2 regions of the Mesorhizobium sp. B264B1B genome follow, and region 1 is predicted to be linked to the other one. Evidence: riboswitches for the same ligand, from Rfam matches in the RefSeq annotation. Region 1 holds a riboswitch; the other holds the start of a gene.
What was found. Region 1 has a riboswitch for thiamine pyrophosphate ahead of thiB (thiamine ABC transporter substrate binding subunit). Riboswitches for the same ligand answer to the same signal wherever they lie in the genome.
Positions count from the first base shown of each region.

Region 1 (15,336 bases):
GTGACGCCGCCGATGATGTCGATTCTCGGCGCCACGGCCGATGACATGGAAGAAATCCTGAAAGGTCTTGGCTACCGTGCCGAGCCGAAGCCGGCGGCCGAAGTCAAGGCACGGCTGGAAGCGCAGGACAATGCCGCCCGGGAAGCCGTGGCGGCCAAGCTGGCAGCGGAAGAGGCCGCGCGCGCCGAGCAGGCCAAGGCGGCGGAGGCGGCTGCGACGGACACGCCTGAGGACACATCGGCGGAAGATCCGCAAACTGCGACTGCCCAGACCGCCGTCGAAATTCCTGCTGAACCCATTGCGGAAGCGGCCGAAACTGTTGCGGAAGAACAACCCGAAGTTCCAGCCGAAGCGACGCAAGAGGTTGCGCCTGTAGCAGAAGCCGTGCCTGAGACTTCTGCCGCCGAAAGCGCCGACGCTCTCACCTCCCCCTCGACGGGGGAGGTCGCGGAGCGAAGCGAGGGGGGTGACAGCGCCGACGCTCCCCAACAGGGACAGGATGAAGCCGGCGTGCCCGCCGCGGAAGCCGAAGAGCCTAAGCCGATCCTGTTGTGGCGGCAGGGTCGCTTCGACCAGCGGCCTCGTCACCGTCACCACGAGAACCGCGCCCGGCCGCGCAACGGCCAGGCGGCGCGCTCCGATGCCCCGGCGGATGCCGCTGTCGGCCAGCCCGGCACCCGGCCCGCCCATGAAGGGCGCCGCGATGGCGCCGGCAAGCCGCGTTTCGATCGCTCGAAGTTCAAGCCCAGGCCGCAAGGCGAAGGCGGGGAACGGCGGGAGGGAAAGCCGCAGGGCGAGCGTTCTGACCGCCGTGAGGGCCGGCCGGGCGGCAGTCCGGAAGGCAAGGGCGGCCCGCAAGGCGGCAAACCCTCGTTTCAGGCAAAACCGCGCGAGGAGCGCCCGGTGCGCTTCGATCCCGACTCTCCCTTCGCCAAGCTCGCCGCTTTGCGCGACCAGCTGAAGAAATAGCCGCACAGGATCCGATGGTCGCCCCGATGGCCACCGACCGCCAGCGTATCGACAAATGGCTGTTCTTCTCGCGCGCGGTGAAATCGCGCTCGCTGGCCGCCAAACTGGTCGTGGCCGGCCGGGTGCGCATCAATCGCGACAAAGCAGCGCAGGCCTCCGACCTGGTCAAGCCTGGCGACGTCCTGACCATCACGCTGGAGCGGCGCATCTTCATCTGGAAGGTGCTCGATGCGGGAAGCCGGCGCGGCCCCGCCGTGGAGGCACGCACGCTCTACGAAGACATGTCGCCGCCTGCCGCACCGACGGGCGAGGCGCCTCCCGACGCGATCCCAGGGCTGCGCGAGGCCGGAAGCGGCCGCCCCACGAAGAAGGAGCGCCGCGAGACCGACCGCTTGCTTGGCGACGACTGACCGCCGGTGCACGGAGGCATGTATGTTCTTCCACGCCGCCGACACAACGGTCCGAGCACATGACCGATGCCCGCCATTGCCGAGCCGTTGGAATTCCATTCCGGCAATGCCGGCATGGCCGGAATGGCCGCCCTTGCAAGCGGGCGCCAAAGGCGTTACCTCACGGAAAAAGCCAACAAAAACGGGACGTCCCGGAGCAGATCGATGACCTATGTCGTGACCGACAATTGCATCAAATGCAAATATATGGACTGCATCGAGGTCTGTCCGGTCGACTGTTTCTACGAGGGCGAGAACATGCTCGTCATCCATCCCGACGAGTGCATTGACTGCGGTGTCTGCGAACCGGAATGCCCCGCCGACGCGATCAAGCCCGATACTGAGTCGGGCCTCGACAAATGGCTGCAGATAAACACCGAATACGCTGAGAAATGGCCTAATATCACCGCCAAGAAGGAGCCGCCGGCCGACGCCAAGGCCTTCGATGGCGAGGCCGGCAAGTTCGAGAAATATTTCTCGGCTGAACCCGGAGAAGGCGACTGACAGCGCTGCCGTTTCAACCGGCATGACGCGGCGTAAGAGGTACGGCCTATTAACCGCCTTGACAGGCGGCGTGAACCTGTGGCCTTCGCTTATGCAGCAAAACCTTGATTCTTCCGACTTTTTGTGTTACATGAGCGAAACATGCCGGTGACACAACGTCGATTTATGGCGCTAACGCCCCAAATCACTGAAAGGTGAAAATCCCATATCGGACCAGAGCGATCTGGGCCAGGCGATCGCAATCGTGCGGTTTGCCGGTCCCGGCTTTTCCGGTGGGTTCATCTGTTGTGCGGCTAATGATCGGTAACCCGATCGCGCGAGTTCAGCCGGCACCGCCGCCGGCCCACAACAAGGAGTTCAGGGCGTAATGGCAACGATCACCCCGCAGAAGAAGTCCACCGCTGCACGTCACGGTTTCAAGACCGGCGAGTACATCGTCTATCCGGCGCATGGTGTCGGCCAGATCGTCTCGATCGACGAGCAGGAAGTGGCCGGGCACAAGCTGGAACTGTTCGTCATCGATTTCCAGAAGGACAAGATGCGCCTCAAGGTGCCGGTCGCCAAGGCAACCTCGATCGGCATGCGCAAGCTGTCGGAAGAGGATTATGTCGAACGCGCACTGAAGGTCGTGCAAGGCCGCGCCCGCGTCAAGCGCACCATGTGGTCGCGTCGCGCGCAGGAATATGATGCCAAGATCAATTCCGGCGACCTGATCTCGATCTCGGAAGTTGTTCGCGACCTCTACCGCGCCGACAACCAGCCGGAGCAGTCCTATTCCGAACGCCAACTCTACGAGGCCGCGCTCGACCGCATGGCCCGTGAGATCGCCGCGGTCAACCGCATGTCGGAAACCGAAGCCGTGCGTTTGATCGAGGTCAATCTCAACAAGGGCCCTAAGCGCGGCGCCAAGGCCGACAATGAGGAAGCCGAGCAGGAAGAAGCTGCCTGAGGCCTTGCGCCTTTTGAGTTTTTGAAAAACCCGGCCTTGCGCCGGGTTTTTTGTTGCAGGCAATATTTGGAAAGTTGGTGCACGCCCCTGGGCGTGGAATCGTCACAGGAACGTTACGCGGGTCGCTTCCTTCTTGCCTTGGGCGAAACCGGCACGGGCCGCGGGGATGCGGGTCGCCAGATCCATCTGGTTGGTGCCCATTGCGGCGCGGGAATCGACGTCAGGCGTGATCACCACCACCTCGCTGCCCTGCTGGCGCAGGGCTTCGACCTCGCTTGCAAGGTCCGCGCCCGGCGGTCTGCGCAGGCCCTCGAACTGGCCTTCCGGTAGCGGCCCGCTCCGTCCGCTGAACGGCGAGAGCACGATCACGTTCGCATAGCCCGAGGCAAGGTCGGCATTATCGGCGGAGCGCACGCCACCGGAGATGTAGCGGACGCCATTGATGCTGTGCGTTGGCCCCGCACCGGGCAGCGCGGTGCTCGCGGTGGCCGCGTCAACCAGATCGACGCCGGAATCGCGGTCGAACGCAGCCAGTTCACCGGTAAGCGCGTCGACGGCCACCAAGATCATCGGCCTTTCCGGCCATTCATGGCGAGGCAATCTGGCGGCGACCAGCGCGCGCCGCTGTTTGGCCACTTCCGGTCCGAATTTGGCATCGCTCTCCAATCCGAATGCGCCCATCGCCCGTTGCAGATCGGCTGCCGAGGTAGCGGCGGCGGAAATGGAACGCATCCGCTCGAATACACTATCCATCGGCGGCAACGGCGGTTGACGGCTCGGTCCGGCCGGTTGAACCGGCAGCGGGGACAGCACCGCGGCCAGCAGCTCGCCCGGCGGTATGCCGCTGCGCACCTGCACTGCCGCATTGGCGCCTGCCGAGGTTCCGATCACCAGATCGGCGGCCTCGGTCAGATCGACACCAGTGTCGGCGAGGCCCGCGATGATGCCGATCAGCCAGGCATTTCCGGCGGCCCCGCCACCACCGAGAACAAGAGCAACGTTGCGAACCATCGGCCCCCACTATTGCAGCGCATGGACACGCCCGTCCATCGAAATAGAAACACCGTGCCTGACGGCGGCTCACGAGGATAAATGCCCGGCAGGGAGCAAGCGCAGCGCAGGCCTAGGACGAGAAATTGCCGCCTTCTCCCCCACCCTCCTTCTCCGCCATTTCCTGCTTTAGCGTCGCGATGAACCGTCTTGTCCGTTCGCGCTCCGGATTGCCGAACAGCACCGCCGCGGGGCCCTTTTCGACGACAATGCCAGCCTCGAGGAACACCACCTCGCGAGCGATCTTTGAAGCAAGCCGCAGATCGTGCGTGGCCATCACCATCGTCGTCCCCTCGCTGGCGAGCCGGCCGAGCACGTCCACGACTTCCTGCGCCAGTTCCGGGTCGAGCGCGGAGGTCGGCTCGTCGCACAAAAGCACCTTTGGCGACGGCGCCAGCGCCCGGGCGATCGCTACCCGCTGCTGCTGGCCGCCCGACAGCGTTGCCGGCCAGGCATCGACCTTGTGCGCCATGCCGACCTTTTCCAGCAGCGCGAGCGCCCGTTCGCGCGCCCGTGCGTGGGGCCACTTCAGCACCGTCACCAGCCCTTCCATGACGTTCTCGATCGCGGTGCGATGCGGGAACAGTTGGAAGTTCTGGAACACCATGCCGGTCTGCAGCCGCAGCCGCTGAATGTCCCGGGCCGCCACCTTCGCTCCCGGATGGAACTCCAGCGCCTGATCGCCGATACGCACTGTGCCCGAAGTTGGGATCTCAAGCAGGTTGATGCAGCGCAGCAGCGTACTTTTGCCACCACCCGAAGGACCGACCAGCGCGGTGACGCTGCCTTCGGCAATGGCAACCGTCACGCCCTTCAGCACGAGATTGTCGCCGAAGCGCTTTTCGATGTTGGCAAGGTCGATCACGAGCGCGCCTCCAGGAACCCGCCATAGCGATTGAGCCGTGCCTCCAGCCGCGTCTGCAAGGCCGACAGCACCGAACTCATCGCCAGATAGAGGATCGCCGCCTCGACATAGAGGATCAGCGGCTCATAGGTGGTGGCGACGATACGCTGCGCGGCCTGGAACATTTCCGGCACGGTGATGGCGGCGGCCAGCGACGTGTCCTTGACCAGCGAGATGAAGGTGTTGGAGAGCGGCGGCACCGCCACGCGCCCAGCCTGCGGCAAGATGGTGCGGCGCATCGCCTGGCTCCAGGTCATGCCGATCGAATAGGCCGCCTCCCATTGCCCCTTTGGCACCGCGCCTATCGCCGCGCGAACGATTTCCGACGAGTAGGCCCCGATATTGAGCGTGAAGCCGATCAACGCTGCGGGAAACGCGTCAAGCAGGATGCCGACCGAGGGCAGGCCGTAGAAGATCAGGAACAGCTGCACCAGGAGCGGCGTGCCGCGGAATATCCACACGTAGAAGCGCGCCACCGCGACCAGGGGCATTGGCCCGAAGAGCCGGATCAGCGCGGTTCCAAGACCGACGCTCAAGCCAAGCACAAAGGACAGGAGCGTCAGCGGTACGGTGAAGATCAACGCGGCCCACAGCAGCGAAGGCAGCGATTCCAGCATGAGTTGCAGCCAGTGCGGCACGAAAGGGCTCCTTCTTGCGACTGCCGTATATCACGCGAAAGGCGGCGGGCCGTCAAAACGGTCCGCCGCCGGGCGATGTCGCGCGGGCCAACGGCCCGGCCGTAAATTACTTCGAAACGTCCTGTCCGAAATACTTGTCTGCGATCTTCTGATAGGTGCCGTCCGCCTTGATGTCGGCCAGCGCCTTGTTGATCGCGGCAACCAGTTCCGGATCGCCCTTGCGAACGATGACGCCGGAATAGTCGGCGTTCTCTTCCTGGGCCGCGATCTTCACATTGGCATCCGGCTTGTGCTTCTTGAAATCGAGGAAGGACAGGCTGTCATTGATGGTTGCGTCGGCGCGGCCAGTCAGAAGCAGCTGGATCGACTGGTCGAACCCGTCGGTGCCGACCAGTTCGGCGCCGTTGGCCTCGGCAAGCTTGCCGAAATTCGAAGTCAGCGACTGCGCCGACTTCTTGCCTTTGAGATCGGCGAAGCTCTTGATATCGGTGTTGTCGCCGCGCACGATCAGCACTGCCTTGGAGGCGATGTAGGGGTCGGAAAAATCGTATTTCGCCTTGCGGGCGTCGGTGATGCCGACTTCGTTGATGACCGCGTCATAGCGGTTGGCATCGAGGCCCGCGATCAGCCCGTCCCATTTGCCCTCGAGGAACTCTACCTTCACGCCGAGCTTTTCGCCGATCGCCTTGGCGATTTCGACATCGAAGCCGACCAGCGCTCCGCCGGCATCATGATAGGTAAAGGGTGCGTAGGTGCCCTCCGTGCCGACCTTGATGACGCCGGCCTGCTTGATCTGGTCGAGATTGGCGCCGGCATAGCCTGCGGTAACAGCCAGAACCTGCAAAGTTCCGGCGACGATGAGCGACTTGAGCCATTTCATTTTTCTGTGATCCCGTCCTGGCCTGATATCCGGCATGGTGTGAGTGCTGGAAATTGACAGATGTGAGTTGAAAAAATAAGGAATGGAATTTCAAAAACGTCCATTATTCGGAATGAGATTCTACAACTGACGTTTCTGGCGGTGCATCGAACCCGCCCTGAGTTTTTTCGCGCAGCTTCCACGCCGCGCCGCCGGCGGCGGAACCTTTCCCGCGCATGGCACGTTTTGCCTTCGTTGTAGGGCAGGACGCCGCCATTTCAAGTCGAGGCGGCTGCCGGGCTTCGAAATGAAATCCGTATCGCCTGAGCCAGGGAGCGCCTCATGATGGAAGACACGGCAGGACGGATTATGGTCCGCGCGGCAATGAGAGCTCCCTATCTCGAACGCGACGAGGAGTTGCGGCTGGCGCTGCGCTGGAAAAAGGACAACGACCAGAACGCGCTGCACAGCATCACCGTGGCGCATATGCGCCTGGTCATTTCCATGGCTTCCAAATTCCGCCACTATGGCCTGCCGCTTGGCGATCTGGTCCAGGAGGGCCATGTCGGCCTGCTCGAGGCCGCGGCCCGATTCGAGCCGGAGCGCGAAGTGCGGTTTTCGACCTATGCGACCTGGTGGATCCGGGCCTCGATGCAGGACTACATCCTGCGCAATTGGTCGATCGTGCGCGGCGGCACCAGCTCGGCGCAAAAGGCTCTGTTCTTCAACCTGCGGCGCCTGCGCGCCCGGCTGGCGAACGGCGCCGCGGAGCCGCTGTCGAACAGGACGCTGTACCGCGAGGTTTCAGCGGCCCTCGGCGTCTCCGAAGCCGATGTCGCGCTGATGGATTCGCGGCTCTCGGCGCCCGACTCCTCCCTCAATGTCCCGCTTGCCGACGATGGGGGCGCGACCGAGCGGATGGACTTCCTCGTGTCGGACGATCCCTTGCCCGACGAGGTCGTCAGCGACACCATCGATATCGAACGCCGCTCGATGTGGCTGAAGGCGGCGCTTGCCGCACTCAACGCGCGTGAGCTGCGCATCATCGAGGAGCGTCGGCTGAGCGACGAGGGCGCGACGCTCGAAGCGCTCGGCGAGACGCTTGGCATTTCCAAGGAACGCGTGCGCCAGATCGAGGCCCGCGCCATGGAAAAGCTGAAAGTGGCGCTGGTGAAGCAGAACCCGGAATTCCTCGCCACCGCCGCCTAAATCCATTCCAGGAAAACTACCTAGAAGTTTCTCGTCCCAAAAACGAGAGAGCGGGTCAGCGCCGACTATCGGCTATTTGTCGGTGACGATCTTGACCTTGTCGCCGGCCGAAACCGCAGCCCCCGGCGACAGCGCGTTGAGCACCCGGAACAGGTCGAGTTTGCGGTCGACGCCGACCATCTGCGCCGAAAGCGAACCCATCGTCTGCCCCGGCTGGACGGTGACCACGCGGATATGCAGCGGCTTCAGCGCCGCCTTTTCGGCGGCACTCAGAATGCGGAACGAGCCGCTGACGGAACGCGCCACGGTGTCGAGCGACGTGCTGGCGGATGGTGCCGCCGTCAGCAGCCGGTAGACCTGGCCGCCGGCGCGGATTACCGCGATATCGAACTGCCAGCCTTCGGCGCCTGCATGCGCCGTCGCCGCCTCGTTGCCGTTGATCGTTTCCTGCCTGACGCTCGCGTCGTCGAGACCGGCCACCCAGCCGCTCCTGATATAATCGGTCAGCGCACGGTTCTTGTCGATCGACACGCCGTCGAAGCGGATCGCAATGTCGCCCGGCCCGGTCGCTGTCACGGCGGCGGCCGAATTGTCGATGATGAAGCCCTCCGGCACCGAGAAGGACACGCCCAGGCCCGGATGCAGAAAGGTCTCGCCGCGCACATACCCTTCTTCCGGCGTGTCGCCGTAGAGCAGGCCGTCTATCCCGGCGAGGAAGGCGTCGCGATCGCGGGTGCCGACGCCCGGCGGGCCGAACTGGCGGGCATGGCGTTGCGCAAGGTCGATACGCTGCGGCGTATTGGGATGCGTTGCCAGGAAATCGAGGCTGGCGTCGGTGGCGCCGCTGATCGAGCGGAAATCGGTGTAGGCCGACATGGACTGCAGGAAGCGGCCGGCGGCGTAAGGATCGTAGCCGGCTTCGCCGATCGACTTGATGCCGATCGCGTCGGCCTCCAGTTCCTGGTTGCGCGAAAACTGCGCCAGTCTCAGCTTGCCGCGGATCAGCGCCGCCTTGGCGGTCGGGCTGTCGCCGAGCACGTCGGAAACAACCTTGGTGGCGAGCCCCTCCTCGGCCTCGAGCTGCTGGCGCTGCAGGCCGTGGTTAGCGGTGACGTGGCCCATCTCATGCGCGATGACGGCGGCGAGCTCGGCCGAATCATTGGCCAGCGCCAGCAGGCCGCGCGTGACGTAGAGGTAGCCGCCCGGCAGTGCGAAGGCATTGACGTTGGGCGAATTGAGGATGGTGATACGATAGGTCTGGGTCGGGTTGGCCGACACCACCGTCAGGCTGCCTACGACCTTGGCGACCATGCGCTCGAGCTTGGGATCGGAGTATTCGCCGCCATAGGTCGCCAGGATGCGTGGATGCTGCGCCTTGGCCAGTTCGGCCAATTTGTTATTGGCCGCGACATTGTCGACCGTGATCGGTTTGTCGGAAGGCTGGAAGCCGGATTCCTGGACTTCCGGAGGTGTGAACATCTGGCAGCTTGCCAGGGCCACGACAAAGCCGGCCAGCGCCAGAAAGCGCGCCAGCATTTTCCCTCTTGGTCTTTCCGTGCCGGTCGGCAGAACGGCTTCCTTTCGGGTCTGGCGCATGCCCGCGAAAATCGGGGCGATCCTCGCAAGGGCTCATGCGCAAATCAAAGCATTACAGCATCCACGCCATACCAACGCGCGGCGGATGCTGCAGGCAAATCACGGCCTGCACCGGACCGGTACAGGGCGGACCTAGCCACACTACCTCTGTCATGGCAAGCAATCGCCCCGTCGCCAGGAGCCGGTTTGAGCGTAAATTATGTCCGCTTCCGGGCAATATCTCGTGATCCAGCCTCCCAGGCGCTTGTGCCAACATAGCGCCGGAAAACTTCAGGACCAGCCCCGGCAAAGAAATCATCCGCCTTGCCCTTGGCGGCAACCATGCCGTTGTCGAGGAACACCACCTCCTCACAAATACGGCGTGCGTCCTGTGGCTGATGCGTGACGAACAGCAGCGTCATGCCCCGCTCGGCATGCACGTCGGCGACAAGATCGAGCATGTCGTCGCGCAAGGCCGGTCCGAGTGAAGCGAAAGGCTCGTCCAGAAGAAGCACCGGGCGGTTGCGAACCAGCACGCGCGCCAATGCGACACGCTGGCGTTCGCCTCCCGAAAGTTCGCGCGGCAGGCGTCTTTCCTTGCCCGCGAGGCCGGTGCGCGCGATCGCCTCCGCGATGTCAGCGCGGTCGGCCTCGGTCAGCCGCAGCGAGGGCGAGCGGCCGAGCCCGACATTCTCTTCGACCGAAAGATGGGCAAAAAGATTGTTTTCCTGGAACACCATCGACACGGGCCGCGCCGAAGGCGGCGCCGCGCCGACATCGGCGCCGCCGATCAGCACGCGGCCAGCTCGCGGCGTCTCGAAGCCCGCCACCAGATTGAGCAGCGTCGACTTGCCCGAGCCGCTCGGCCCCATGATGGCGGTAATTTTCGACGCGGCGAAATCGACATCGAAAACGAGCGGCGCGTCGCCGTAGCTGAACGAGACCGTGTCCAGCCGCACCTCGGCTCCCCTTGTCGCACCATTGGTGGCGCCCGCAGCCATCAGTCTCGTTCCCCCCTTCCCAGCCAGCTCGCCGCCACCACAAGCGCAAGGCAGACCAGACCGAGCAGCAGCGCCAGGCCGGCGGCGTCCTCGGTACGGTAGCTGCCCATGCGCGCCAGGAGAAGGTAGGGCAAAGTCTGCACGGAATCACTGCCGAACAGTGCGATGACACCGAGATCGCCAAGCGACAGCGCCATGGCAAACGCGAAGGCGGTGGCCAGCGGCCGTCGCAGCGACGGCCAGTCGACCAGCCGCAACCGGGCCCAGCCCGCTATTGCCAGAAGCGCGCAGAGCCGCTCATGGCGCTCGCTCGCCGCATCATAGGCGGGGCGGATGGCACGGATGGCGAAAGGCATCGCCATGACTGCATTGACGGTGACGACCATGACCGGGGCTATGGCAAAGACATCGCCGACATGGCGCAGCAGAAGGAACCAGCCGGCGCCGATGACGATGGGCGGCACGACCAGGACGAAGCCGGCACCGGTGTCGGTGGCGTGTTCGAGCACGGTCCGCGGACCGGAGCGGCGCTTCAGGGCCAGCACGCGGCGCGCCATGGCGAGCGAAAGCGACAGCGCAACCGACAGCAGCGCCGACAGGAAAGCCAGCACGGCGCTGGTCAGCGTCGCCTGCCGCACCGCCGCTTCGCCGGCGAGACGACCGAGGTCGGCGCCGAGGCCTGACATCACCGTCGCCGTCATCGGCCCGGCGACGAACAAAAGGGCCAGCACGACGAGCGCGGCATTCAGCGCGGCCTCGGTCCTGCCGGCCGAGACGTAGCGGCGCGGCGCCACCGGCAGATTGGCGTCACCGGTGGTGTTGGCGCCGAGCCGCGTCAACGCCAGCACCACGACAAAGGTCAGCGCGATCTGCAGCAGCGTCAGCGCCACCGCCCGCGCGGGATCGAAATCGAAACGCAGAGCCTGGTAGATGCCGACCTCCAGCGTCGTCGCGCCGGGGCCACCGCCCAGCGTCAGCACGATCGTGAAGGATGTGATGCAGAGCATGAACACCAGGCCGGCGACGCCCGGCAGAGCGGCGCGCAGTGTCGGCCACTCGATCAGCCGGAAAGCCGGTGCGGCACCCATGCCGAGCTGGCTCGCCAGCCGCCATTGGTCGGCTTGGATGGTTTGCAGCGCTTCGAGGAACAGCCGCGTGGCCAGCGGCAGGTTGAAGAAGACATGAGCAACGAGGATGCCGGAGAGGCCATAGATGCCCGGCCAATTGTAACCGCCGACGGCACCAAGAAAGCCGGCGAAATAGCCGGCGCGGCCATAGAGCGCCAGGATGCCGAGCGCCGCCACGATCGCCGGCAGCGCCAACGGCAGGGCGAAGAGCTGGAGGATGAAGCCGCGGCCGGGAAAGCGCGGATGCCGCGACAGCGCGCGAGCCACGAACAGGGCCGGCGCCACCGACAACAGCGTCGAAAGCGCCGCCTGCCACAACGTAAAGCGCACGACGCGCAGGAGATAAGGATCGAAGGCTGCCCAGGCTCCGGAGAAATCGTTCGCGCCTTCGAAAAGAAGACCCGCAAACGCGCCGCCGATCAGGAGCCCGATCGCCGCAAGCGCGAGGATACCGGCGGAGATGCGGGGGTCAGACGCGCGCTGCACGCTGCGCCACCCAAAGGACCTTTAGCGAGCGTCGCGTTCCTTCGCGCCCCCCTCTGTCCTGCCGGACATCTCCCCCACTTGGGGAGAGATTGGCTGCTTCAGCGCTCCACCCTCTCCTGTGACGTCGCCAATTGGCGAAAGCCGTCGTGACGGCCAATCTCCCCCCTCGTGGGGGAGATGTCCGGCAGGACAGTGGGGGGCGCTGTAGAGCACTCATCATCCGATCATACGACCAAACTACTTGCTCATCACCGCCAGCCATTCATCCACCCATGCCTTGCGGTTGGCCGCGACCTCCTCGGGACTGAACAGCAAGGTTTTGGTCGGTTTGACCAGTCTGTCGAAGGCCGGATTGAGCGGCTTGTCGGTCTTGCCGGCCGGGAACATCCAGTTGGTCTCGGGGATGGCATCCTGGAATTTCGGCCCGGTCATGAAGGCGATGAACTTTTCCGCCAGCGGATTTTTGGCTCCCGTCGTGGTGATGCCGGCGACCTCGATCTGCAGATACTCGCCCTCCTCGAAGGAAGCGGCCTGGTAGCGCTCGGTGTTCTCGGCAACCATGTGGTAGGCGGGCGAGGTCGTGTAGGACAGCACCATCGGCGCCTCGCCCTTGGTGAACAGGCCGTAGGCCTCGCTCCAGCCCGGCGTCACGGTCAAGACCTTCGCCTTGAGCTTGGCCCAGGCCTCCGGCGCCTTGTCGCCATAGACCGACTTCACCCACAACAGCAGGCCGAGGCCCGGCGTCGAGGTGCGCGGATCCTGGATAACGATCTTGTCGTCGGCACTGCCCTCGACCAATTCCTTCAGGCTCTTGGGCGGCGTCTTCAGCTTCTGCGTGTCATAGACGACGGCGAAATAGCCATAGTCGTACGGGACAAAGATGTCGTCGTTCCAGCCGCCCGGCACATTGAGCCCGGTCACGGCGCCATGCGGCGCAAACAGGCCAGTGGCCTTGGCATCGGCGGTGAGATTGGTGTCGAGGCCAAGCACGATGTCGGCCTTGGTCGCGGCCCCTTCCAGCTTGACGCGGTTGAGCAGCGCGACGCCGTCGGCAACCGAGACGAAGTCGACATCGCAGCCGCATTCGGCCTCGAATTCCTTCTTCACCACCGGGCCGGGGCCCCAGTCGGCGGTAAAGCTCTCATAAGTGTAGACGGTGAGCTTGTCCTTGGCTAAGGCCGGCCCGGACAGAACCACGACCATTGCAGAGACAAGGGCGTATAAAAGCGTGCGCATCGGCGCCTCCTTCGTTCGGGTTAAAGGAATTGAGGCGTCGGACTGTCCGAAACGTCTAATCCCTCCGCCGGTACAAACCGGATCAGGTTCAGCGGGTTGGCGAGACTGCCTCTCAGCCGGTCCGCGAAATATCGCGTCCGGCACCCCGTTAGAGCGCCTCGACACATAGGCCCGGCCGGTGAACCGCGCAAGTGGCTGTTTGCCGGCCTTCCGTTTCCGCTGTCGGGCTGGTAAGGGCCACACGATATGAGCACATTCACCATCCTGCTTGGCGGCGATCTCATCCGCACGCCACGGCTCGACCGTCAGGTCGAGGGAACCCGCGTCATCGCCGCCGATGCCGGCATCGGCCATGCAAGCACGCTCGGCCTTGTGCCGGAACTGTGGGTCGGCGATTTCGATTCCGTGCCCGCCGGCCTGCCGGATGAGTTGGCCGCCGTGCCGCGCCGAACCTTCCCGGCAGAGAAGGACGCCACCGATGGCGAACTCGCGATATCGGCCGCCCTGGAGCGCGGCGCGACCAGCCTCGTGCTTGCCGGCGCCTTCGGCGGCAAGCGCGCCGACCATGCCTTCCTGCACATGGCGCTCGCCCTGCGGCTGGCCGGGGCCGGGACAAAGGTGCTGTTGACCAGCGGCGCGCAGGAAGGCATGCCCCTGGCGCACGGCACGGTCCGCTTCGACTATACAGACGGCACCCTGTTCTCGATCCTGGGTTTTTCCGAGCTTGCCGGGCTGACCGTCGCCGGCGCGAAATGGCCGCTTGACCGCGTCAAGGTCGCGTTCGGCTCATCGCTGACCATCTCTAATGAGGTCAAGGGCAGGCTCGAGATCGCGCTGGGAGCGGGGCGCGCGCTGCTGCTCGCCCATCCCTATCCCTTGCCAGAAAGCTGACATGGCGCCGCCTCTTCTCAATCTCGACGGAATAAAACTGACGTTCGGCGGCACGCCCCTGCTCGACGGCGCCGACTTGGCTGCGTCGGCAGGCGACAAGATCGCGCTGGTCGGCCGCAACGGGTCCGGCAAGTCGACGCTGCTCAAGATCGCCGCCGGCCTGATCGAGCCGCAGGACGGCGAGGTGTTCCGCCAGCCATCGGCGACCGTCCGCTATCTGCCGCAAATGCCCGACATGGACGGCTTCGCAACCGTGCGCGCCTATGTCGAGGCCGGCCTCGGTCCCGCCGACGATCCTTATCGCGCCAGCTACCTGATGGAGCACCTCGGCCTCTCGGGCGAGGAGCAGCCGGGCGACCTCTCCGGCGGCGAGGCCAGGCGCGCCGCCCTTGCCCGCGTCATGGCGCCCGAGCCTGATATCCTGCTGCTCGATGAGCCGACCAACCACCTCGATCTCTCGGTGATCGAATGGCTGGAAGAGGAACTCGTCCGCACCTCCTCGGCCCTCATCGTCATCTCGCACGACCGCCGTTTCCTTGAGCGCGTCTCGCGCGCCACCGTGTGGCTCGACCGGGGCCAGACGCGCCGGCTGGATAAGGGCTTCGGCCATTTCGAGGAATGGCGCGACCAGGTGCTTGAGGAAGAAGAGCGCGAACAGCACAAGCTCGGCCGCCAGATCGTGCGCGAGGAACACTGGATGCGTTATGGCGTGACGGCGCGGCGCAAGCGCAACATGCGCCGCCTGGGCGAATTGCAGACCATGCGCCAGCGTTTTCGCGGCCATCGCGGCGCCGAAGGCACCGCGACCATGGTGGCCAGCGACGCCGCCGAATCCGGCAAGCTGGTGATCGAGGCCAGGAACATCGAGAAGAGCTTTGGCGACCTCACCGTGGTCAAGGGGTTCTCGACCCGCATCCAACGCGGCGACCGCGTCGGCCTCGTCGGGCCGAACGGCGCCGGCAAGACGACGCTTCTGAAGATGCTGACCGGAGAATTGCAGCCGGATGCCGGTTCGGTGCGGCTCGGCACCAATCTGGAGATCGCCACGCTCGACCAGAAGCGCGAGGCGGTCGATCCGCAGGAGACGCTGGCTCAGTATCTCACCGACGGGCGCGGCGAGAACCTTGTCATCAATGGCGAGCAGCGCCACGTCGTCTCCTACATGAAGGACTTCCTGTTCAAGCCGGAGCAGACACGCACGCCGGTGCGCGAGCTGTCGGGCGGCGAGCGGGCACGGCTGATCCTTGCGCGCGTGCTGGCCCGGCCGGCGAACTTGCTGGTGCTCGATGAGCCGACCAACGATCTCGACATGGAAACGCTGGAGTTGCTGCAGGAACTGGTCGCCGGCTTTGCCGGTACGGTCATCCTGGTCAGCCACGACCGCGATTTCCTCGACCGCACCGTGACCAGCGTGATCGCGCCGGACGGCGGCGGCCGCTGGGTCGAATATGCCGGCGGCTATTCCGACATGCTGGCGCAGCGCGGCGGC
Region 1 is NZ_JAIUIS010000008.1:176,064-191,399, forward strand. It holds gene LB547_RS18270 (helicase-related protein) at 1-969, shown strand, start outside; gene LB547_RS18275 (RNA-binding S4 domain-containing protein) at 996-1,379, shown strand; gene fdxA (ferredoxin FdxA) at 1,584-1,922, shown strand; gene LB547_RS18285 (CarD family transcriptional regulator) at 2,290-2,871, shown strand; gene LB547_RS18290 (patatin-like phospholipase family protein) at 2,974-3,882, opposite strand; gene LB547_RS18295 (amino acid ABC transporter ATP-binding protein) at 3,995-4,786, opposite strand; gene LB547_RS18300 (ABC transporter permease subunit) at 4,783-5,463, opposite strand; gene LB547_RS18305 (amino acid ABC transporter substrate-binding protein) at 5,570-6,343, opposite strand; gene LB547_RS18310 (RNA polymerase factor sigma-32) at 6,665-7,531, shown strand; gene LB547_RS18315 (M48 family metalloprotease) at 7,604-9,067, opposite strand; gene thiQ (thiamine ABC transporter ATP-binding protein) at 9,325-10,107, opposite strand; gene thiP (thiamine/thiamine pyrophosphate ABC transporter permease) at 10,107-11,720, opposite strand; gene thiB (thiamine ABC transporter substrate binding subunit) at 11,958-12,956, opposite strand; TPP riboswitch at 12,999-13,114, opposite strand; gene LB547_RS18335 (thiamine diphosphokinase) at 13,203-13,847, shown strand; gene LB547_RS18340 (ABC-F family ATP-binding cassette domain-containing protein) at 13,849-15,336, shown strand, end outside.

Region 2 (15,336 bases), on a different contig from region 1:
GATGGTTTATCCGGGCTCTCGTCTCGTCACCGCCTGACGCCCCAGGCATAGGTTCTTTGCTTGGACGCGTTCAGACGGCGCACCTCGTACCGGCCCTGCCGCTCGATCTCGGCGACCGCTTCGACCACGCCATCGAAGGACCCCGGCGTGACGTCGTCGAATACGACCATGTCGCCCTCGCGCTGAACGCCCGAAACGCAGCGATGCTCGGCCAGCACGTTCTTCCTGGTGTGCTGCGCGTCGATGAAGGCGAAGTGGATCCGGTTCACGCCGACCCTGGGCAATTGAAGGAGTGAATCGCCTTGCAGGAAAATGATCCGGTCGGCCAGCGGCTGCCACGGCCGAAGCAGTTCGGCGCGCGACTTCCTGCCGTCATGGTCGTCGATGCAATTCCAGTAGAAGCGATGATGGTGCGGCAGGACGTCGAGCGTGACGACATGCCCGCAGGCGCCGGCATCGGCGAGTGCCTTGGCCATGCAGATCGCGGAGAAACCACGCGCGGTGCCGGTCTCGACGACGGTGGTGAACGGCCTTGGGCTGTCGGCCAGCTGGCGGCGAAGAAGACTGTAGAGCACCCGCCCGTGCGGGTAGGCGAGCGCGCTGGTCTTGATGGTGATCTGGGTGTGGAGGGCCAGTTCGTCGAGCCAGTCGCGATCGACGGCAAAGCCGGTTTCGGCCTCGAGCCTGTCGATCTCAGGGAATGAGACGCGCCGGGTGGCTTCGAACAGCCTCAGATATTCCTTTTTCGAGGCACGCGGCGCCGAGCCCAGCGGGTCGACGTTCCAGCGGCGATCGATGGCGGCCGACAGGCTGTTGAAGGCCAGGCGTCGCGCGGCGCCAACAAAGTCTCTCATCCCAGACCTGTTCGTCCTAAAATTGTATTTTTTCTAACCATGCGTCGGCCGGCGCGCAAGGCGACCTCCGGTTTTGACGCACTGCAAGTAGGCACCGAGGCGCGCGCAACGGCGACTATCCGCACCCCTGTGCTGCCGGCGATCACCCACTCACCTCATCCACCAAGAAATCGAAAGGGATATCATGGACCGCAATTTTACGCGGGCGCTTGCGCTCGTCCTCAAATCCGAAGGCGGCTGGTCGGACAATCCGGCCGATCCGGGCGGCGCCACCATGAAGGGCGTCACGCTCGCCAATTTCCGCCGCTACGTGAAGGCGGATGCCGCCAAGGCGGATCTCAGGAAGATCAGCGATGCCCAACTCGCCACGGTGTACCGCCGCTTCTACTGGGATGCGGTGGCTGGCGCCGAGTTGCCCGACGGCGTGGATTACGCGGTGTTCGACTATGCCGTGAACAGTGGGCCAAGCAGGGCGGCGAAATATCTTCAAGCAGTGGTCGGCACCGCCCAGGACGGCCGCATCGGGCCCGAGACGCTCGCGGCCGTCGGTTCCCGACCGGCCGCCGTCGTCATCGACAATCTCTGCGATGCCCGCCTGGCTTTCCTGAAGCGGCTTCCGACCTGGCCGACTTTCGGCAAAGGCTGGTCGAGCCGGGTCGGATCCGTCCGCGCACAGGCGCTGCTGCTGACGGCTGTCGGGGCAGGCGAGGCATCGGCCACGCGGCCAGATCCTGCGCCGACCGCTGCTGCGGCGGCGCCGGGCGGCGCTGCTGCCACAGATGCCGTCGAACCGGTCGCGGCGGCGCCTGCCGGCGCCAACATCCCAGCCGCCGCCAAGGCGGGCGGGATCATTGTCGCGTGCCTGCTCGTCGCCTACGCCGCCTGGCACCACGTCGCCGCCACCTTGCAAGGAATGTTCTGATCATGGCCACGACAACCCAGCCGACCATCCGCCCGACCAACAAGCTGACGGCCGCGACCATCGCCGCCGCCGCCGTTTCGATTTCGGGCGTCTTCGTACGCAATGTCTGGCCGTCCTGGTACGATGCCGAGACATGGGCCACGCTGCTGCCGCTAGCCGTGTTTGCCGTCGGCTATCTCGTCAAGGACGCGCCAAACCAATGAGCGCGCTCCTCTCCTTCCTGCTCAGCAATTCGACCGTTCTCGGCATCGGCGCAGCCATCGTCGCTGCGTTTGGCTGGGGTGTTCGCCAGCGGCTTGCCGGCGAGCGCGCCGAACGTAGTCGGCAGGCCGCGGCCGAGGCGGCGGCGCGCGACGTCGCCGACCAGGTTGACAACGATATCGGCGCGCTGCCCGCCGCCACTGCCCGAAAGGAGCTCAGGTCATGGGCAAGGGATTGATTGTCGCAGCGGCCGCAGCACTTGTCGCGGTAGCCGGCTGCACCACCGTCACAGGCGGATTTTGCGCGGTCTCGAGCCCGATGCGCTTGTCCGCATCCGCCGTTGCAGCGCTGTCGGATGCGGAAGTCCGGATGCTGCTGGCGCACAACCGCAAGGGCGAGAAACTGTGCGGGTGGAAACCATGACGATCGTATTGCCGCTCGATTCGGGCCCTGCTGCTCTGGGACTGCTCATCTTCGGTGCCGGATCGGTCGTTCTGTTTCCTGATCGCGAGACAATGAAATGATGCATGATCTTTTCGATGTGCTCGGCATCAAGGTGCCGGTGGTGGTCGCCGGCCTTTCCGGCGGCATATTGCGCGCGCTGTCGCGCCACCGCTACAAACCGCGCGAGATGGTGGCCTCGCCGATCTGCGGCGCGCTAGCCGCCGCCTATCTGACGCTGCCCGTGGTCCAGTATTCCCGCGCCATGGGCCTGCCGATGGCCAATGACGACACCACGACCCTGGCGGCCGCATTCCTCATCGGCGTCTGCGCGATGTGGATATCGGATATCGTATTCGAGGTCGTGGTGCGCAGGTTCAGGCCTGGGGAGTGACGCCGCGCGTCCGTGGTGATCGGCAGCAGGACGCCCCCGTCGACTGGACGAAGCCGACGACAATGCCCATCTATGGGAAATCCTGGAGCGGCTGTCATAGCGTCGGGCCTCCAGTTTTATCGTGCGCAATTCCGGACGGAAACGGCTACAACCTTTCCCCGGAGTTGCTTTGGGGAGATTTGATATGGCGACTTCAAGCGAACGCGCGGTGCTTGCCGGCGGCTGTTTCTGGGGCATGCAGGATCTGATCCGACGCATCCCGGGCGTCCTGTCCACGCGCGTCGGCTACAGCGGCGGCGACGTGCCTGATGCCACCTACCGAAACCACGGCACCCATGCCGAAGCCATCGAGATCAATTTCGATCCCGCCAGTGTGAGCTACCGTACGCTGCTGGAGTTCTTCTTCCAGATTCATGATCCGACGACACGCAACCGCCAGGGCAACGATGTGGGGATGAGCTACCGTTCGGCGATCTACTACACCAGCGATGAGCAGAAGCGCGTCGCCGAAGACACTATCGCCGACGTCGACGCCTCGGGCCTGTGGCCCGGCAAGGTGGTCACCGAGGTGGCTCCGGCCGGCGCGTTCTGGGAAGCCGAACCCGAGCATCAGGACTATCTGCAGAAATACCCGAACGGCTACACCTGTCATTTCGTCAGGCCGGGCTGGAAGCTGCCGGTTCGCGAAAAGGCTGTTTCGTAGACGGCGCCCGAACCGAGACGAAGGCCGATGGCGGTTTACGTCTCAGGCGCCTGCCTGTTCGGCGAGGGTGAAACATAAAGAGACGGAAACGCCACGGAACAGACGCCCCGTGGCGTTCTCCAGCAGTTTCGGCGAATGGCTACTTGCCGCAATGCTTGTCATTGACGGTCGGCGAAGCGGTGCCCGGAGCGGTGTGGCTGGCATCCGGCTGAGCACCTTGTGGGCTGGCCGGACAGTTCCGGTCCGCGTTCGAATTCATGCCGTCGGGCATGACGGTCGTGCTGCCGGTCGTGCCAGGATCCACCGTGTTCGGCGATGCCGGCGTGTTCGGGTCGACCGTGACCGACTGGCCGCTGCCGGGCCCATTATTGGCGCCGTTTCCGCCAGCACTTTGCGCCATCGCCGAAGTCGCGAGACCAATGGTAAGAGCCGAAGCTGCGAGGATTTTCATGAGCATGGTTTGTCTCCATTTCTGTGAAGTCTTCGCTCGTTTCCACGAAGTTCGTCGCGTTTGCGACTATAGGGACAACCACTCGTCGTGGCTAAGGTTCCGGACAAATTTCCCTCAAGACCGGGCCCGACGGAACCGCCCATAAATCAGGCCTGGCGCAATGCATTTCCGGCGATGGTCCTGAAAAAACAGCTTTCATAGCCGCCCGATTGGTGCTTTAACGCGTCCATCCACAGGGGTGCTCCGTACGGTCGGGGCTGAGACGGGGGCGGCAAGCCCACAGACCCTAGAAGCTGATCTGGGTAATACCAGCGGAGCGAGGCGGGCGATGTTTTCAGGCGCACAGATTTCCCTATATCCCATGTCCAGCGATTTTGTCGGCGTCATCCTTGGCGCGCTCGGGGCACTGGACCCTTATCGTGATCGACTGCGGATCGAGACCGACGATATCTCGACCTTGCTGGTCGGACCGCCCGAGGTGCTGTTTCCTGCCATGCGCGACCTGTTCGTGGCGGCAGCGCGCAGCGGCAAGCATTGCGTGCTTTCGGCCGCCATCTCGCGCGGCTGCCCGGGCGAGCCGGACGATCTGATCTGCCGCTCCGACGCGTTTGGCGGACCTGCCGGGCCGCTCGGCCCGCGCAAGGAAGCCGCTATCGCCGCCGTGCGCGGCGTGGCCGCCACCGGCCAGCCGGCGGCGGCGCAGTTCTCGCTTTATGTCATGGGCACCGACGACCACATGGACGAGATCTATGGCTGCATCGACTTCCTGAAGCAGTCGGGCGTATATGAGCGCTCCAAGCATTTCTGCACAAAGTTGCGCGGCGACGCAGGCGCCATTTTTACCGCACTCAACGAGGCCTTTTGCCGCTTCGGGCCGGGTGCCGGCCACGTAACGCTCGACGTCACCGTCTCGGCCAACAGCCCCACCGCCGTCTGACGGCGCGCCGCGCGCCATCCGCTCCGGGTACCTGCGTGTCCTCCCCGTCCGCCCCTTCGCGTCCGATCGTGGACCTCATCGCCAGAACCGCTCCGGCGATGCTTTCGGTGGGGCTGCTGCTAGCCGCGTGGGAACTCTATGCGCGCTTTGGTGGCATCAAGCCGACAATCCTCCCGGCGCCATCGCGCGTCTTCGCTCAGGCAATGCTCAACCGGCACGCGCTGGCCGATAACGCCGTGCCAACCCTCCGTGCCACGCTCGCAGGCTTTGCCTGTTCGCTCGGCGGTGCCTTTGCGCTGTCGATATTGATCGACTTCTCCCAGCCATTGCGGCGCGCCCTTTTTCCGGTCTTCGTGGTCAGCCAGACCTTGCCGCTGGTGGCGATTGCACCGCTGGTGGTGCTGTGGTTCGGCTTTGGGCTGATGCCCAAGATCATGCTGGTGGCGCTGGTCACCTTCTTTCCGATGTTGGTGGCTTTGGCCGAAGGATATGAGGCGACGGAGGCTGAGATCGGCCAAATGCTGCGCGCCATGGGGGCAGGGCGCTGGCGTGTCTTCGTCCTGGCGCGGCTGCCCTCGGCGCTGCCCTACTTCTTCGCCGGTGTCAGGATCTCGATCACCTATGCTGTCGTGGGCGCCATCTTCGCCGAATATGCGGGCGCGGCGAAGGGCCTCGGCATCTACATGCTCAACGCCAAGAACAACTTCCGCCCGGACCTGGTGCTGGCCGCCGTCGCCGTCAGCGCCGTGCTGACGCTCGTCCTGTTCGGGCTGACGATGCTGGTCCAGCGCCTTGCCATGCCATGGGAACGGACCGCCGGCGGGCGGGCCGCAGGAAAGGGGCCGTGGCGATGAACCGGCTCGAACTGCGACATGTGCGCAAGGCCTTCGAAGGACTCGACGTGCTTGCCGACATTTCGCTCAGCGTCGGCGCCGGCGAATTCGTCTCCATTCTGGGCCCCTCCGGCGCCGGCAAGTCGACGCTGTTCCAGTTTCTGACCGGCGCGCTTCACGGCGAGGGCGAGATATTCTTCGACGGCAAGCCGCTCGATGACCACGGCCGGCATTTCGCTTTCATGCCGCAGCGCGACGCGTTGATGCCTTGGCGGCGCATTCTTGACAACGCCACGCTCGGGCTTGAGGTGCAAGGTGTCAGGCGCAAGGCTGCCCGCGCTCGCGTTGCTCCGCTGTTCGAGGAATTCGGGCTTGCCGGTTTCGAACGGCATTTTCCGGCGCAGCTTTCCGGCGGCATGCGCCAGCGCGCGGCCTTGCTGCGCACCGTGGTGCAGGAACGCGATATGCTGCTGCTCGACGAGCCGTTCGGCGCACTCGATGCGCTGACCCGCGCCGCCATGCAACGCTGGTTGGAACAGATGTGGCGGCGCCACTGCTGGACGGCGCTGCTGATCACCCACGACGTGCGCGAAGCTGTGTTCCTGTCCGACCGCATCTATGTGCTTTCGGCGCGGCCGGCGCGCGTCGTCGCTGAGATCACCGTGCCGCTGCCGCGTCCACGCGAACTGGCCGGCGGCGCTGCACGGCAGGCCGGCACCCTCGAAGCCGAGATCCTCGACATCCTCCTCAACCCGAGCCACCAGAAGGACACGGACCATGACTGACCTGACGCGCCGGCAAGCCTTGCTGCTCACTGCCGCTGCCGGCCTTCCCCTTATAGCCCGGCCAGGCCGATCTCTTGCCCAGGCGGCCGCCCGGAAAGTAACGGTGGCGCTGGACTGGACGGTCAACACCAACCATATCGGCCTGTTCGTCGCTCGCGACAAAGGGTTTTACAGCGAGGCCGGCCTCGAGGTCGACATCCTGCCCTACAGCGATACCGGTGCAGGCACGCTGGTTGCCAACCGCGTTGCCGATTTCGGCATCAACGGCTCCATCGGCCTCTTCACCCAGAAAGCCGCCGGCGCCGATCTCAAGGCGGTCTATGCCGTGGTGCAGTCCGAAACCGGACGGCTGGTGTTCAATGCAGCGCGTGACGAGATCAAAACCCCCAGGGATCTTGACGGCCTGACCTATGGCGGTTTCGGCAGTGCCTGGGAAAACGCGCTGATCTCGACCATCATCCGTCACGACGGCGGCAAGGGGGCTTTCGAAACGGTGACGCTCGGCACGTCCGCCTATGAGGCGCTGGCCAACGGTTCGGTCGACTTCACGTTGGAGGTCTCGACCTGGGAAGGCGTCGAGGCAGAACTGAAAGGCGTTAAACAGCGAAGCTTCGTCTATGCCGACTACGGCGTGCCCGACGAGCACACCACGCTGATCTCCTCTAGCGATGCGTATCTGCGTGCAAATCCGGAATTGGCGTCGGGCTTCATACGGGCAACGCGGCGCGGCTACCAGTTCACCGTCGATCATCCCGAAGAAGCGGCCACACTGCTGATCGCCGCCAACAAGGACGCCCTGACCAATCCGGCATTGATCCACGCCTCGCTGAAGACGCTGATCGACGGGCACTATCTGCGCCGGCGAAACGGCGCCATAGGCAGCATGGACCCGGCCAAGATGGAAGCGATCGGTTCCTATCTCTTCGCCGCCGGCATCCTCCGGAACGGGGACGGCGAGCCCGTTGCCCGGCAACCGGATTTTGGCAACTATTTCAGTAACTTCTATTTGGGGTAGGGATCAAACCGCATCGGGCGCCAGCGCTGCTCAAGCTGATTGCCTTTCGTCAGCCTCGTCAGAGCTGCGCCCAAGGCAAAACCTTTACCGCAATAAAGCACAGAGCGGCGACTGCCATTACGCCCAAACCACTCCAACGCAAAATCCGCGCCCTCCCGAAAAGCCCGTCTAATCTACCCCAAGGCTCAGTGCCTTCTTGCGATCGGCCTGAGCACGCTTGCGGTTGCCCTTGGCTTCCCACGCCCGGCTCCGCGCCTCGTAAGCGGTTGCGAAATCCGGCTTAAGCCTTATCGCCTGGCTGAAATCCGCGATGGCCCCTTCATAGTCCGCTCTGCTGGTTCGGATCACGCCTCGACCGAAATAGCCAAAGGGGTTCTTGTGATCGAGGCTGATGGCCTTTTCGAAATCGTGCAGCGCGGCGACGTCCTCGTGCCCTCCCATCCATAGGAGGCCTCGATCGGCATAGACCCTTGCGTCCGCGGGGTTGAGATTGATGGCCTTTTCGAAGTCGGCAAACGCCCCGTCGTAGTTTTCCTGGAAACTGAGGTTCTGGCCGCGACTGTAGTAGGTCTCGGCTATATTCGGATTGATCGCGATCGCCTGCGTGTAATCGGCAACAGCATGAGCATAATCGTTCTTGGCCTCCCAAGCCATGGCCCGGGCCAGATAGGCGTCATGAAATGCCGGGACCAGTGCGATCGCCTTGCCATACAGGGCTATGGCGCCGTCATAGTCATTTTTCTCATGCAGCCTCCGACCCTTGGCGAAAAGCGCCTTGGCGGCCGAATCAGTATCGCTCGGTGCGGCCGAACCGGCGGCTGAACTGGCGGTGGCCGCCGCCGAGCTGACGGCGCCGAGCGTGGCGGCCGCCATATCGCCCTGTCCCTTCGCAGCCACAGCCGCCTTGCGGGCGACCGCGTAATCGCGATTGTCGGGATCGAGCTTGATCGCCTGGCCGAAGTCGGCGATTGCCTCGTCATAGTCCTTCCTGTCAGCACGCGCCATGCCGCGCCCGTAATGGCTGGCGTCGTCTTTCGGATCGATCTCGATGGCTACCGAATAGGCGGCAATCGCGCGCCCCGCGTCGCCCTTGGCGTGCCAGGCCATGCCCATGCAGAAGTAGGCGTCGCGCGCTTTTGGATCGAGTGTTGAAGCCCGGCTGCAATCGGCAAGAGCGCCTTCGGCATCGCCTGACGTGATCTTGGCGAGGCCCCGGCGAGAATGAGCCGCAGCAAAATTGGGGGCGAGCTGGATGACCGTGTCGTAATCGGCGATCGCTTGCTCGTAAACGCGTTTGGCGGCCTGGGCCTTGCCGCGGCCGTAATAGGCGAACCGGTTGTTCGGATCGAGCGCAATCGCTTTGTTGTAGGCGCCGATCGCCTGATCGTACTTGCCCATGTCCAGGAAGGCATCGCCGCCAAGGATCGCTTCGAGGGCGCGCGGATCGGTCGCCTCCAGAACCCTTGCGGCCAGCGTGTCTTGGGTAGCAGTGATATCCGGAACGACGGCTCGCTGCTTTTGCTGTTGGGTGTCCGGCAACGGTGCCGGCTTGCTTTGGTCGGCGGCGAGCTGAGCGCCGCAGCTTCCTGCCCGCGTCGGATCAAGCTCGATGGCGCGCAGGCAATCCGCCGCCGCTCCGGCGCTGTCTCCCTTGAGTGTCCTTGCGCGGCTGCGCCCGAGATAGGCGTCCGCATTGTCGGGATCGAGGCTGATCGCCTTGTCGAAATCGAGAAGCGCGCCTTCGAGGCCATATTTCGACAGCCGCATCCCCGCACGCTCGATCAAGGTCTTTGCGGCTGCGCGATTGCTGGTCGTATCCTTGGCGGCGGATAAGTCCTCGCCGGGCGCCTGTTCAGCATCGTCATCGGTGACAGTGGGATCGAACTCACTCTCGGCGGCGCGGGCGATACCGCGTTTGACATTGGCCAATATGTTGTTGGGATCGATACGGACCGCCTCGTCATACTCGGCCAGGGCCTGTTTCGGGTCGCCCATCCTGTCCCAGGCGATGCCCAGGCCCGCATGCGCCTTGCCATTCTGAGGGTCCGCCTCGATTGCCTGTTGGAAATCGATGATGGCCGCGTCGATCTTGCCCTTGTGCAGGAAGGCGAGGCCACGGTTGCTGTAGGCATCGCTGGAAGACGGCTCCAGGCTGATGGCGATGTTGAAGTCCGCGATCGCACGGTCGTCGTCTCCATTGCTGAACCAGTCGGCGCCGCGGTTGAGATACGCGGAAGCGTCGTTCGGATCGAGCGCGATCGCCTCGCTGTAGTCGGCGATCGATCGGTCGTATTGCTTCTGGTCGCCGAGAGCGACGCCCCGTTGGAAATAGGCTGTGGCGCGGCTGCGCGCCGGCTCTGCGGCGTCCTCCGCAATCGCGGAGCAGGCAACAATGCGCTTGTCCGGCTCGATGTCCTCGCCGAAGCAGGTTGCATAATCCTTCTCGGCTGCGAGCGCAGGCGTGTTCCGGGCGAGAGCGGCGCCAAGCCCGGCTGAGGGCCACCGGTCGGGCGCAAGGCTTGTCATCGCGATCGCGGCGGCGAGGAGCCGCGCATCCTTCCACCTCATCATATCGCTGGTCCCCCCAAAACTTTAATCCGCCTTGGCAGCTAGGTTCCCTACTGTTCCTTATTTGTTCCAGAAATGCAAGCATGAATTGCAAATCCGCTCTCACAGATCTGACGATGCAAGATCGAGATAAGTCGAAGTGGATCCGATCTTGACGCTCAACTGCCTGTTTTTGCTGTCGGCTTTTTCCTTCTACAATCTCGCCGTCCACGTCGTGATCACGTACCTTCAGCTGTATCGTATCCTGCGCGGTGGCCGGTCGGAAAGCCCGCCGTTGCGGCAAGACTGCTGCACGAATTGCGCCGTCGCCTTCTCGACGTCCTGCATTAGGTGGAACGCGAACGCGTTCAAAGCGTTGTCTGTGAGCAACATTCTCAACCCAGAAGTGCCGAACCGGCGCGCAAGTGCCTGCGGGAGTGGAAGCCATGAGTCTTGGAACCATCCTTATCATCATCCTTATCCTCGCCCTGCTCGGCGGCTTCAGCGGCCTCGGCGGCGGTCCGTTCTACGGAACCGGTTATTATGGTGGCGGCGGGCTGGGGCTTGTGTTGCTGATCGTCATTATTCTGGTCGTGCTCGGACGCATCTAAAGCGCGTCGTGCACGTCGTTCTCACAAGGCGAGAGCCCGCTTTTGGGCGACATGCATCGTTTGGGCGTCATGCATTGGTCGCTAATCGCGATCCCGTGACCAATGTCGATGCCGGTGCGCACCGGATCGTGATGCGGGCAAACAGGCTTGTGATCGGGCCTCTGGCGAAACTCCCGTAAGGTGATTTCGGTCCACACCCCCCGTGGAAAGCAAGAGGAGAGGTCCCACCCCTTGTCCTCCTCCAAGGCCCGCCCCGGTTCCCGGAGCGGGCTTTCGTTCTTCTGCCGGTAGGGTCACCGCAGCAGGATCGCGACACGGTGCGACGCGTCCAGCACTGGGGAAATTCCTTCTTCGTTGCCGCCTGCGGCCGGCGGATCGTCGAAAGCAGTGCATCGGGGTACATGACCCGTCCCATTGACAAGTCCGCTATACGAGGAGAGATTAAACAGGACTAGACAGGTTCACTATACAGGTACGAATATGAAGCGGAGCGCGATCAAACTGTCTCCCGGCACGGGCAAGCCCGAGCAGATCGCCACCGTTCTGGAACACGAGATCCGCTCCGGCGTGCTGGGTTTCGGCGACCGTCTGCAAAGCGAAAACGAACTCGTGCAGCGTTTCTCCGTCAGCCGCAACACGGTGCGCAAAGGCTTGGAGGAACTTTCCAGCCGCGGATTGATCACCACAAAGGTCGGTATCGGCTCCTTCGTCACCTTTGACGGCAAGCCGGTCGATGATGCGATCGGCTGGTCGCGCGCGCTGGCCAATGCCGGCGCCAACGCCGATACCCGGACGCTGCGACTGGAGGTGATCGAGGACCCCGAGCTTGCCGTGCTGTTAGGCATCGAAAGCCCCCTCTTCATCGCCGTCGACCGGGTTCGCACCAATGCCAGCGACGGCCATGCCATCTCCATCGAACGCAGCCGCCTGCCGCTGTCGCCCGAGCTGGAGGACGTGCCGCTGCGCGGCCTGCGCGAAGGCTCGCTGCACCAGACGCTGCGCGAAGCGGGGCTTGTACCCGACCATGGCGAGGAGTGGGTCGACATCGAGATGTTGAACGCCCATGACGCCGCTATCCTCGGCTGCGCGCAAGGCACACCCTTCCTGCGTGGCCGTCGCCTGACGCGCGCGGCCGATGAGCGGCCGGTCGAATATGTCACCAGCCTGCTCAATCCCGCCCATTTCGCGCTGCATATGAGGTTCTGAGCGATGCCGGAGAACGAGCTTGAGATGGACCGCGCCATGGGTGCGCTCGTCGGCGGGGCGCTGGGCGACGCGCTCGGCATGCCGACGCAGCTTCTGTCGCCTCAGCGCATCGCCGAACTCTACGGCCATGTCGAGGATTTCGTCGCGCCCTTTGCCGATCATCCGGTGTCGAAAGGGCTGCCGGCCGGGACTATCACCGACGATACCGAGCAGGCGCTGCTGCTCGGCCGCATCCTGGTTGCCTCAGGCGGCCGCTTTGAGCATGCGCGCTGGGTCAACGCGCTGCTCGACTGGGAGCGCGAGGTCAAGGCGCGCGGCAGCTACGATCTGTTGGGACCGTCGACCAAGCGTGCCATCGACGCCATCAACAAGGGCGTGCCGGCCGAGGAGGCTGGGCGCGGCGGCGACACCAACGGCGCGGCCATGCGCATCGCGCCGCTCGGCATCATGATGCAGCCGGAGCCGCTGGATGCGCTCGTCGACAAGGTGGCCGAAACCTGCCGGGCGACACACAACACCTCGATCGCCATTGCCTCCGCCGCGGCGGTCGCGGCCGCCGTCAGCCGCGGCATCGCCGGCGGCGACTGGCGCGCCGCGTCCGACAGCGCCGTCGCGGCGGCGAGGCGGGGGGCGACACACGGCCACTGGGTGACCGGCGGCGACATCGCCGCGCGCGTCGCCTGGGCGCAGGATCTGATCCGCGGCAAGGCGCCGCAAGATGCGGTCCGGCTGATCACCGATCTGGTCGGCACCGGCGTTGCCAGCCAGGAGTCCGTTCCGGCCGCTTTTGCTGTGCTGGAGGTCGCCGGCGGCGATGCTTGGCAAGCGGCGGTCATCAGCGCCAATCTCGGCGGCGACACCGACACGATCGGCGCCATCGCCGCAGGCATGGCCGGCGCCTGCACCGGCCTTTCACGATTGCCGCAGGACCGCATCGCCCGCCTCAAAGGCTTTGACATGGCGGGCGTTCGTGCGCTCGCCGCCGATCTCGTCGCGGCGCGGACTTCGAACAGTCGCCTGGAGCAGGCCGGCCCCGGCAAGGACGCGGCGGCATGAGCGCGCGTCTCGTCCATATCGGCAGCGCGGTGGTCGACTATGTCTACCGTATCGATGCCTTGCCGGCGCCGGGCACGGAGAAGACGGCTTCGAGCTACGCCCAGGTCGCCGGCGGCGGTTTCAACATGATGGTCGCGGCAATCCGCACCGGCATGAAGGTGGTATTCGCAGGCCAGCTCGGCAGCGGACCCAATGGCGACTTCCTGCGCGCCGCCTTCAGTGCCGAAGGCATCGAGACGCTGATCCAGCCATCGCCACTGATGGACAGCGGCAATTGCGTCGCCATGATCTCCAGCGATGCCGAACGCACTTTCGTGTCGTGGCCGGGGGCGGAGAGCGTGCTCAGCCTCGATCTGATGGCGCCGGTTCTGGTGGCACCCGAGGATTGGGTGTTCACGTCAGGCTACACGCTGAGCTATCCCGGCAGCCGCGAGGCGCTCACCGACTGGATCGAGACGCTGCCGGCGGACATTCCATTTGTCCTCGACCCGACGCCGGTCGTTTCGGACATTTCGCGCGCCACCCTGTCGCGGGTGCTCGCCCGCACGACATGGCTGAGCTGCAACGCGACGGAAGCCACCGACATTGCCGGCCCGGGCGATGCCGACGCCCTTGCGGCGCGATTGCTTGCCGATCATTGTCCCAACGCCGACGGCGTCGTCATCCGCTGCGGCGCCAAGGGCTGCCATATCCGACTGGCGGGCGGCTCCGCCCGAACCATTCCCGGTTTCAAGGTGGTGGCGGTCGACACCAACGGCGCCGGCGACACTCATATTGGCGCCTTCGTAAGTGCGCTCGCGCGTGGCATGCCGCCTTTCGAGGCGGCGCGCTACGCCAATGCGGCGGCGGCCATTTCGGTCACCCGCCATGGCGGTTCATCCGCGCCCGCCGACGCGGAAATCCAGACTTTCCTGAGTCGTGCCGACGGTCCCTCGACCGGCGCGCGAGGCCAGGACCGGAAGGCCCATCAGACAGCCTGACAAAGCCCGGGAAGCGGGCAAACAAAGAGAGGAACGAACATGCGCATGCCTGACCTGACTGCTCTTTTGACGGCGACGGCCGTCTTCACCTCCGCACTTACCTTTGCCGCCAAGGCCGATGAAGTGCATGTGCTCAACTGGAAGGGCTACGGCGCCGACGAGCCATGGGCGATCGCCGCCTTCGAGAAGGCGACCGGCCATAAGGTGGTCAACGACTTCTTCAATTCCGAACAGGAAATGCTGACCAAGATCCGCACCAATCCTGGTCTCTATGACGTCGTCATGATCAACGCCGCCTTCAACGACCAGGCAATGGCTGAAAAGCTGATCCAGCCGATCGACACCTCCAAGCTGCCCAACTATGCCGACATCAGCAAGGACAAGGCGAGCTCGCCGATGCTCGACCATGACGGCAAGGTCTATGGCGTGCCGTGGGTGTGGGGCCTGACCGCCCTTGCCATCAACGAAAAGTCCTTCGACAAGCCGCCGACGTCGATCGCCGAAATGTGGAACCCCGCCCACAAGGGCCGCGTCGTCATCCGCGACGACGCCGTCGAGGCGGTGCAGTTCGGCGCCATCGCGACGGGCCAGAACATCAACGACATCAAGGATATGGACGCGGTCAAGACGAAGCTCACCTCGCTAATGCCGCAGATCAAGACCTTCTGGAGCTCGGAGAACGACTGGAACCAGATGGTGGCTTCCAACCAGATCGACATCGGCACCTATTGGAGCGGTTCGGCCGACCGCGCCAAGACGCATTTCAAGCTGCCGGTCTCGCTCGTGATCCCGCAGGAAGGCGCCGTCGCCTGGCTGGACGCCTTCTCCATCCCGGTTGGCTCCAAGAATGTCGCGGGCGCCGAAGCCTTCATCAATTACATGATCGATCCGAAATTCTATGTCGAATGGGTCACCAAGGTCGGTGCACCGGTGTCGGCCAACACCAAGGCGGTGGAAGCGTTGCCCGAGGATTCGTTCAACCGCAAGGTGATGGGTGATCCCACAGTCGCCAAGCGCATCCAGTTCCAGGCTCCGATCACCGATGCGCAGCGCAAGGCCTATCTGGCGCTCTGGCAGCAGCTCAAGGTCGACGTGAAGTAAAACCCGCGCCAGGGCCAGCCGGCGTTCGCGCCGGTTGGTCCTTCCAATCCGGGGAGGAGGATAGCATGGCAGCAGAGGGTGCGGTCGCAGTGCGCGGCGGGCTGAGGTCGGCACTGCCGCTGCTGGCGCCCGCCTATCTCTGGCTGACGGTGGCGATCTTCCTGCCGTTGTCGGCCATGGTGTTCTTCTCGTTCATGACCGACCTGCCGCTGACGGGAAAGCCGTGGGCGTTCACGCTTGGCAACTACGCCGCCTTCTTCTCGCAAAGCCTGTACCTGACACTGCTGCTTGCCTCGCTG
Region 2 is NZ_JAIUIS010000019.1:50,296-65,631, forward strand. It holds gene LB547_RS28495 (O-methyltransferase) at 27-854, opposite strand; gene LB547_RS28500 (glycoside hydrolase family 108 protein) at 1,039-1,776, shown strand; gene LB547_RS28505 (hypothetical protein) at 1,779-1,979, shown strand; gene LB547_RS28510 (ABC transporter permease) at 1,976-2,215, shown strand; gene LB547_RS28515 (hypothetical protein) at 2,200-2,400, shown strand; gene LB547_RS28520 (hypothetical protein) at 2,501-2,812, shown strand; gene msrA (peptide-methionine (S)-S-oxide reductase MsrA) at 2,997-3,515, shown strand; gene LB547_RS28530 (hypothetical protein) at 3,655-3,972, opposite strand; TPP riboswitch at 4,191-4,304, shown strand; gene LB547_RS28535 (YkoF family thiamine/hydroxymethylpyrimidine-binding protein) at 4,295-4,903, shown strand; gene LB547_RS28540 (ABC transporter permease) at 5,002-5,757, shown strand; gene LB547_RS28545 (ABC transporter ATP-binding protein) at 5,754-6,521, shown strand; gene LB547_RS28550 (ABC transporter substrate-binding protein) at 6,514-7,536, shown strand; gene LB547_RS28555 (tetratricopeptide repeat protein) at 7,705-10,107, opposite strand; gene LB547_RS28560 (DUF3309 family protein) at 10,530-10,694, shown strand; gene LB547_RS28565 (GntR family transcriptional regulator) at 11,175-11,900, shown strand; gene LB547_RS28570 (ADP-ribosylglycohydrolase family protein) at 11,904-12,956, shown strand; gene LB547_RS28575 (PfkB family carbohydrate kinase) at 12,953-13,936, shown strand; gene LB547_RS28580 (ABC transporter substrate-binding protein) at 13,976-15,037, shown strand; gene LB547_RS28585 (ABC transporter permease) at 15,103-15,336, shown strand, end outside.
Region 2: linked by a shared signal. The riboswitch ahead of LB547_RS28535 (YkoF family thiamine/hydroxymethylpyrimidine-binding protein) and the one ahead of thiB (thiamine ABC transporter substrate binding subunit) in region 1 are both predicted to bind thiamine pyrophosphate.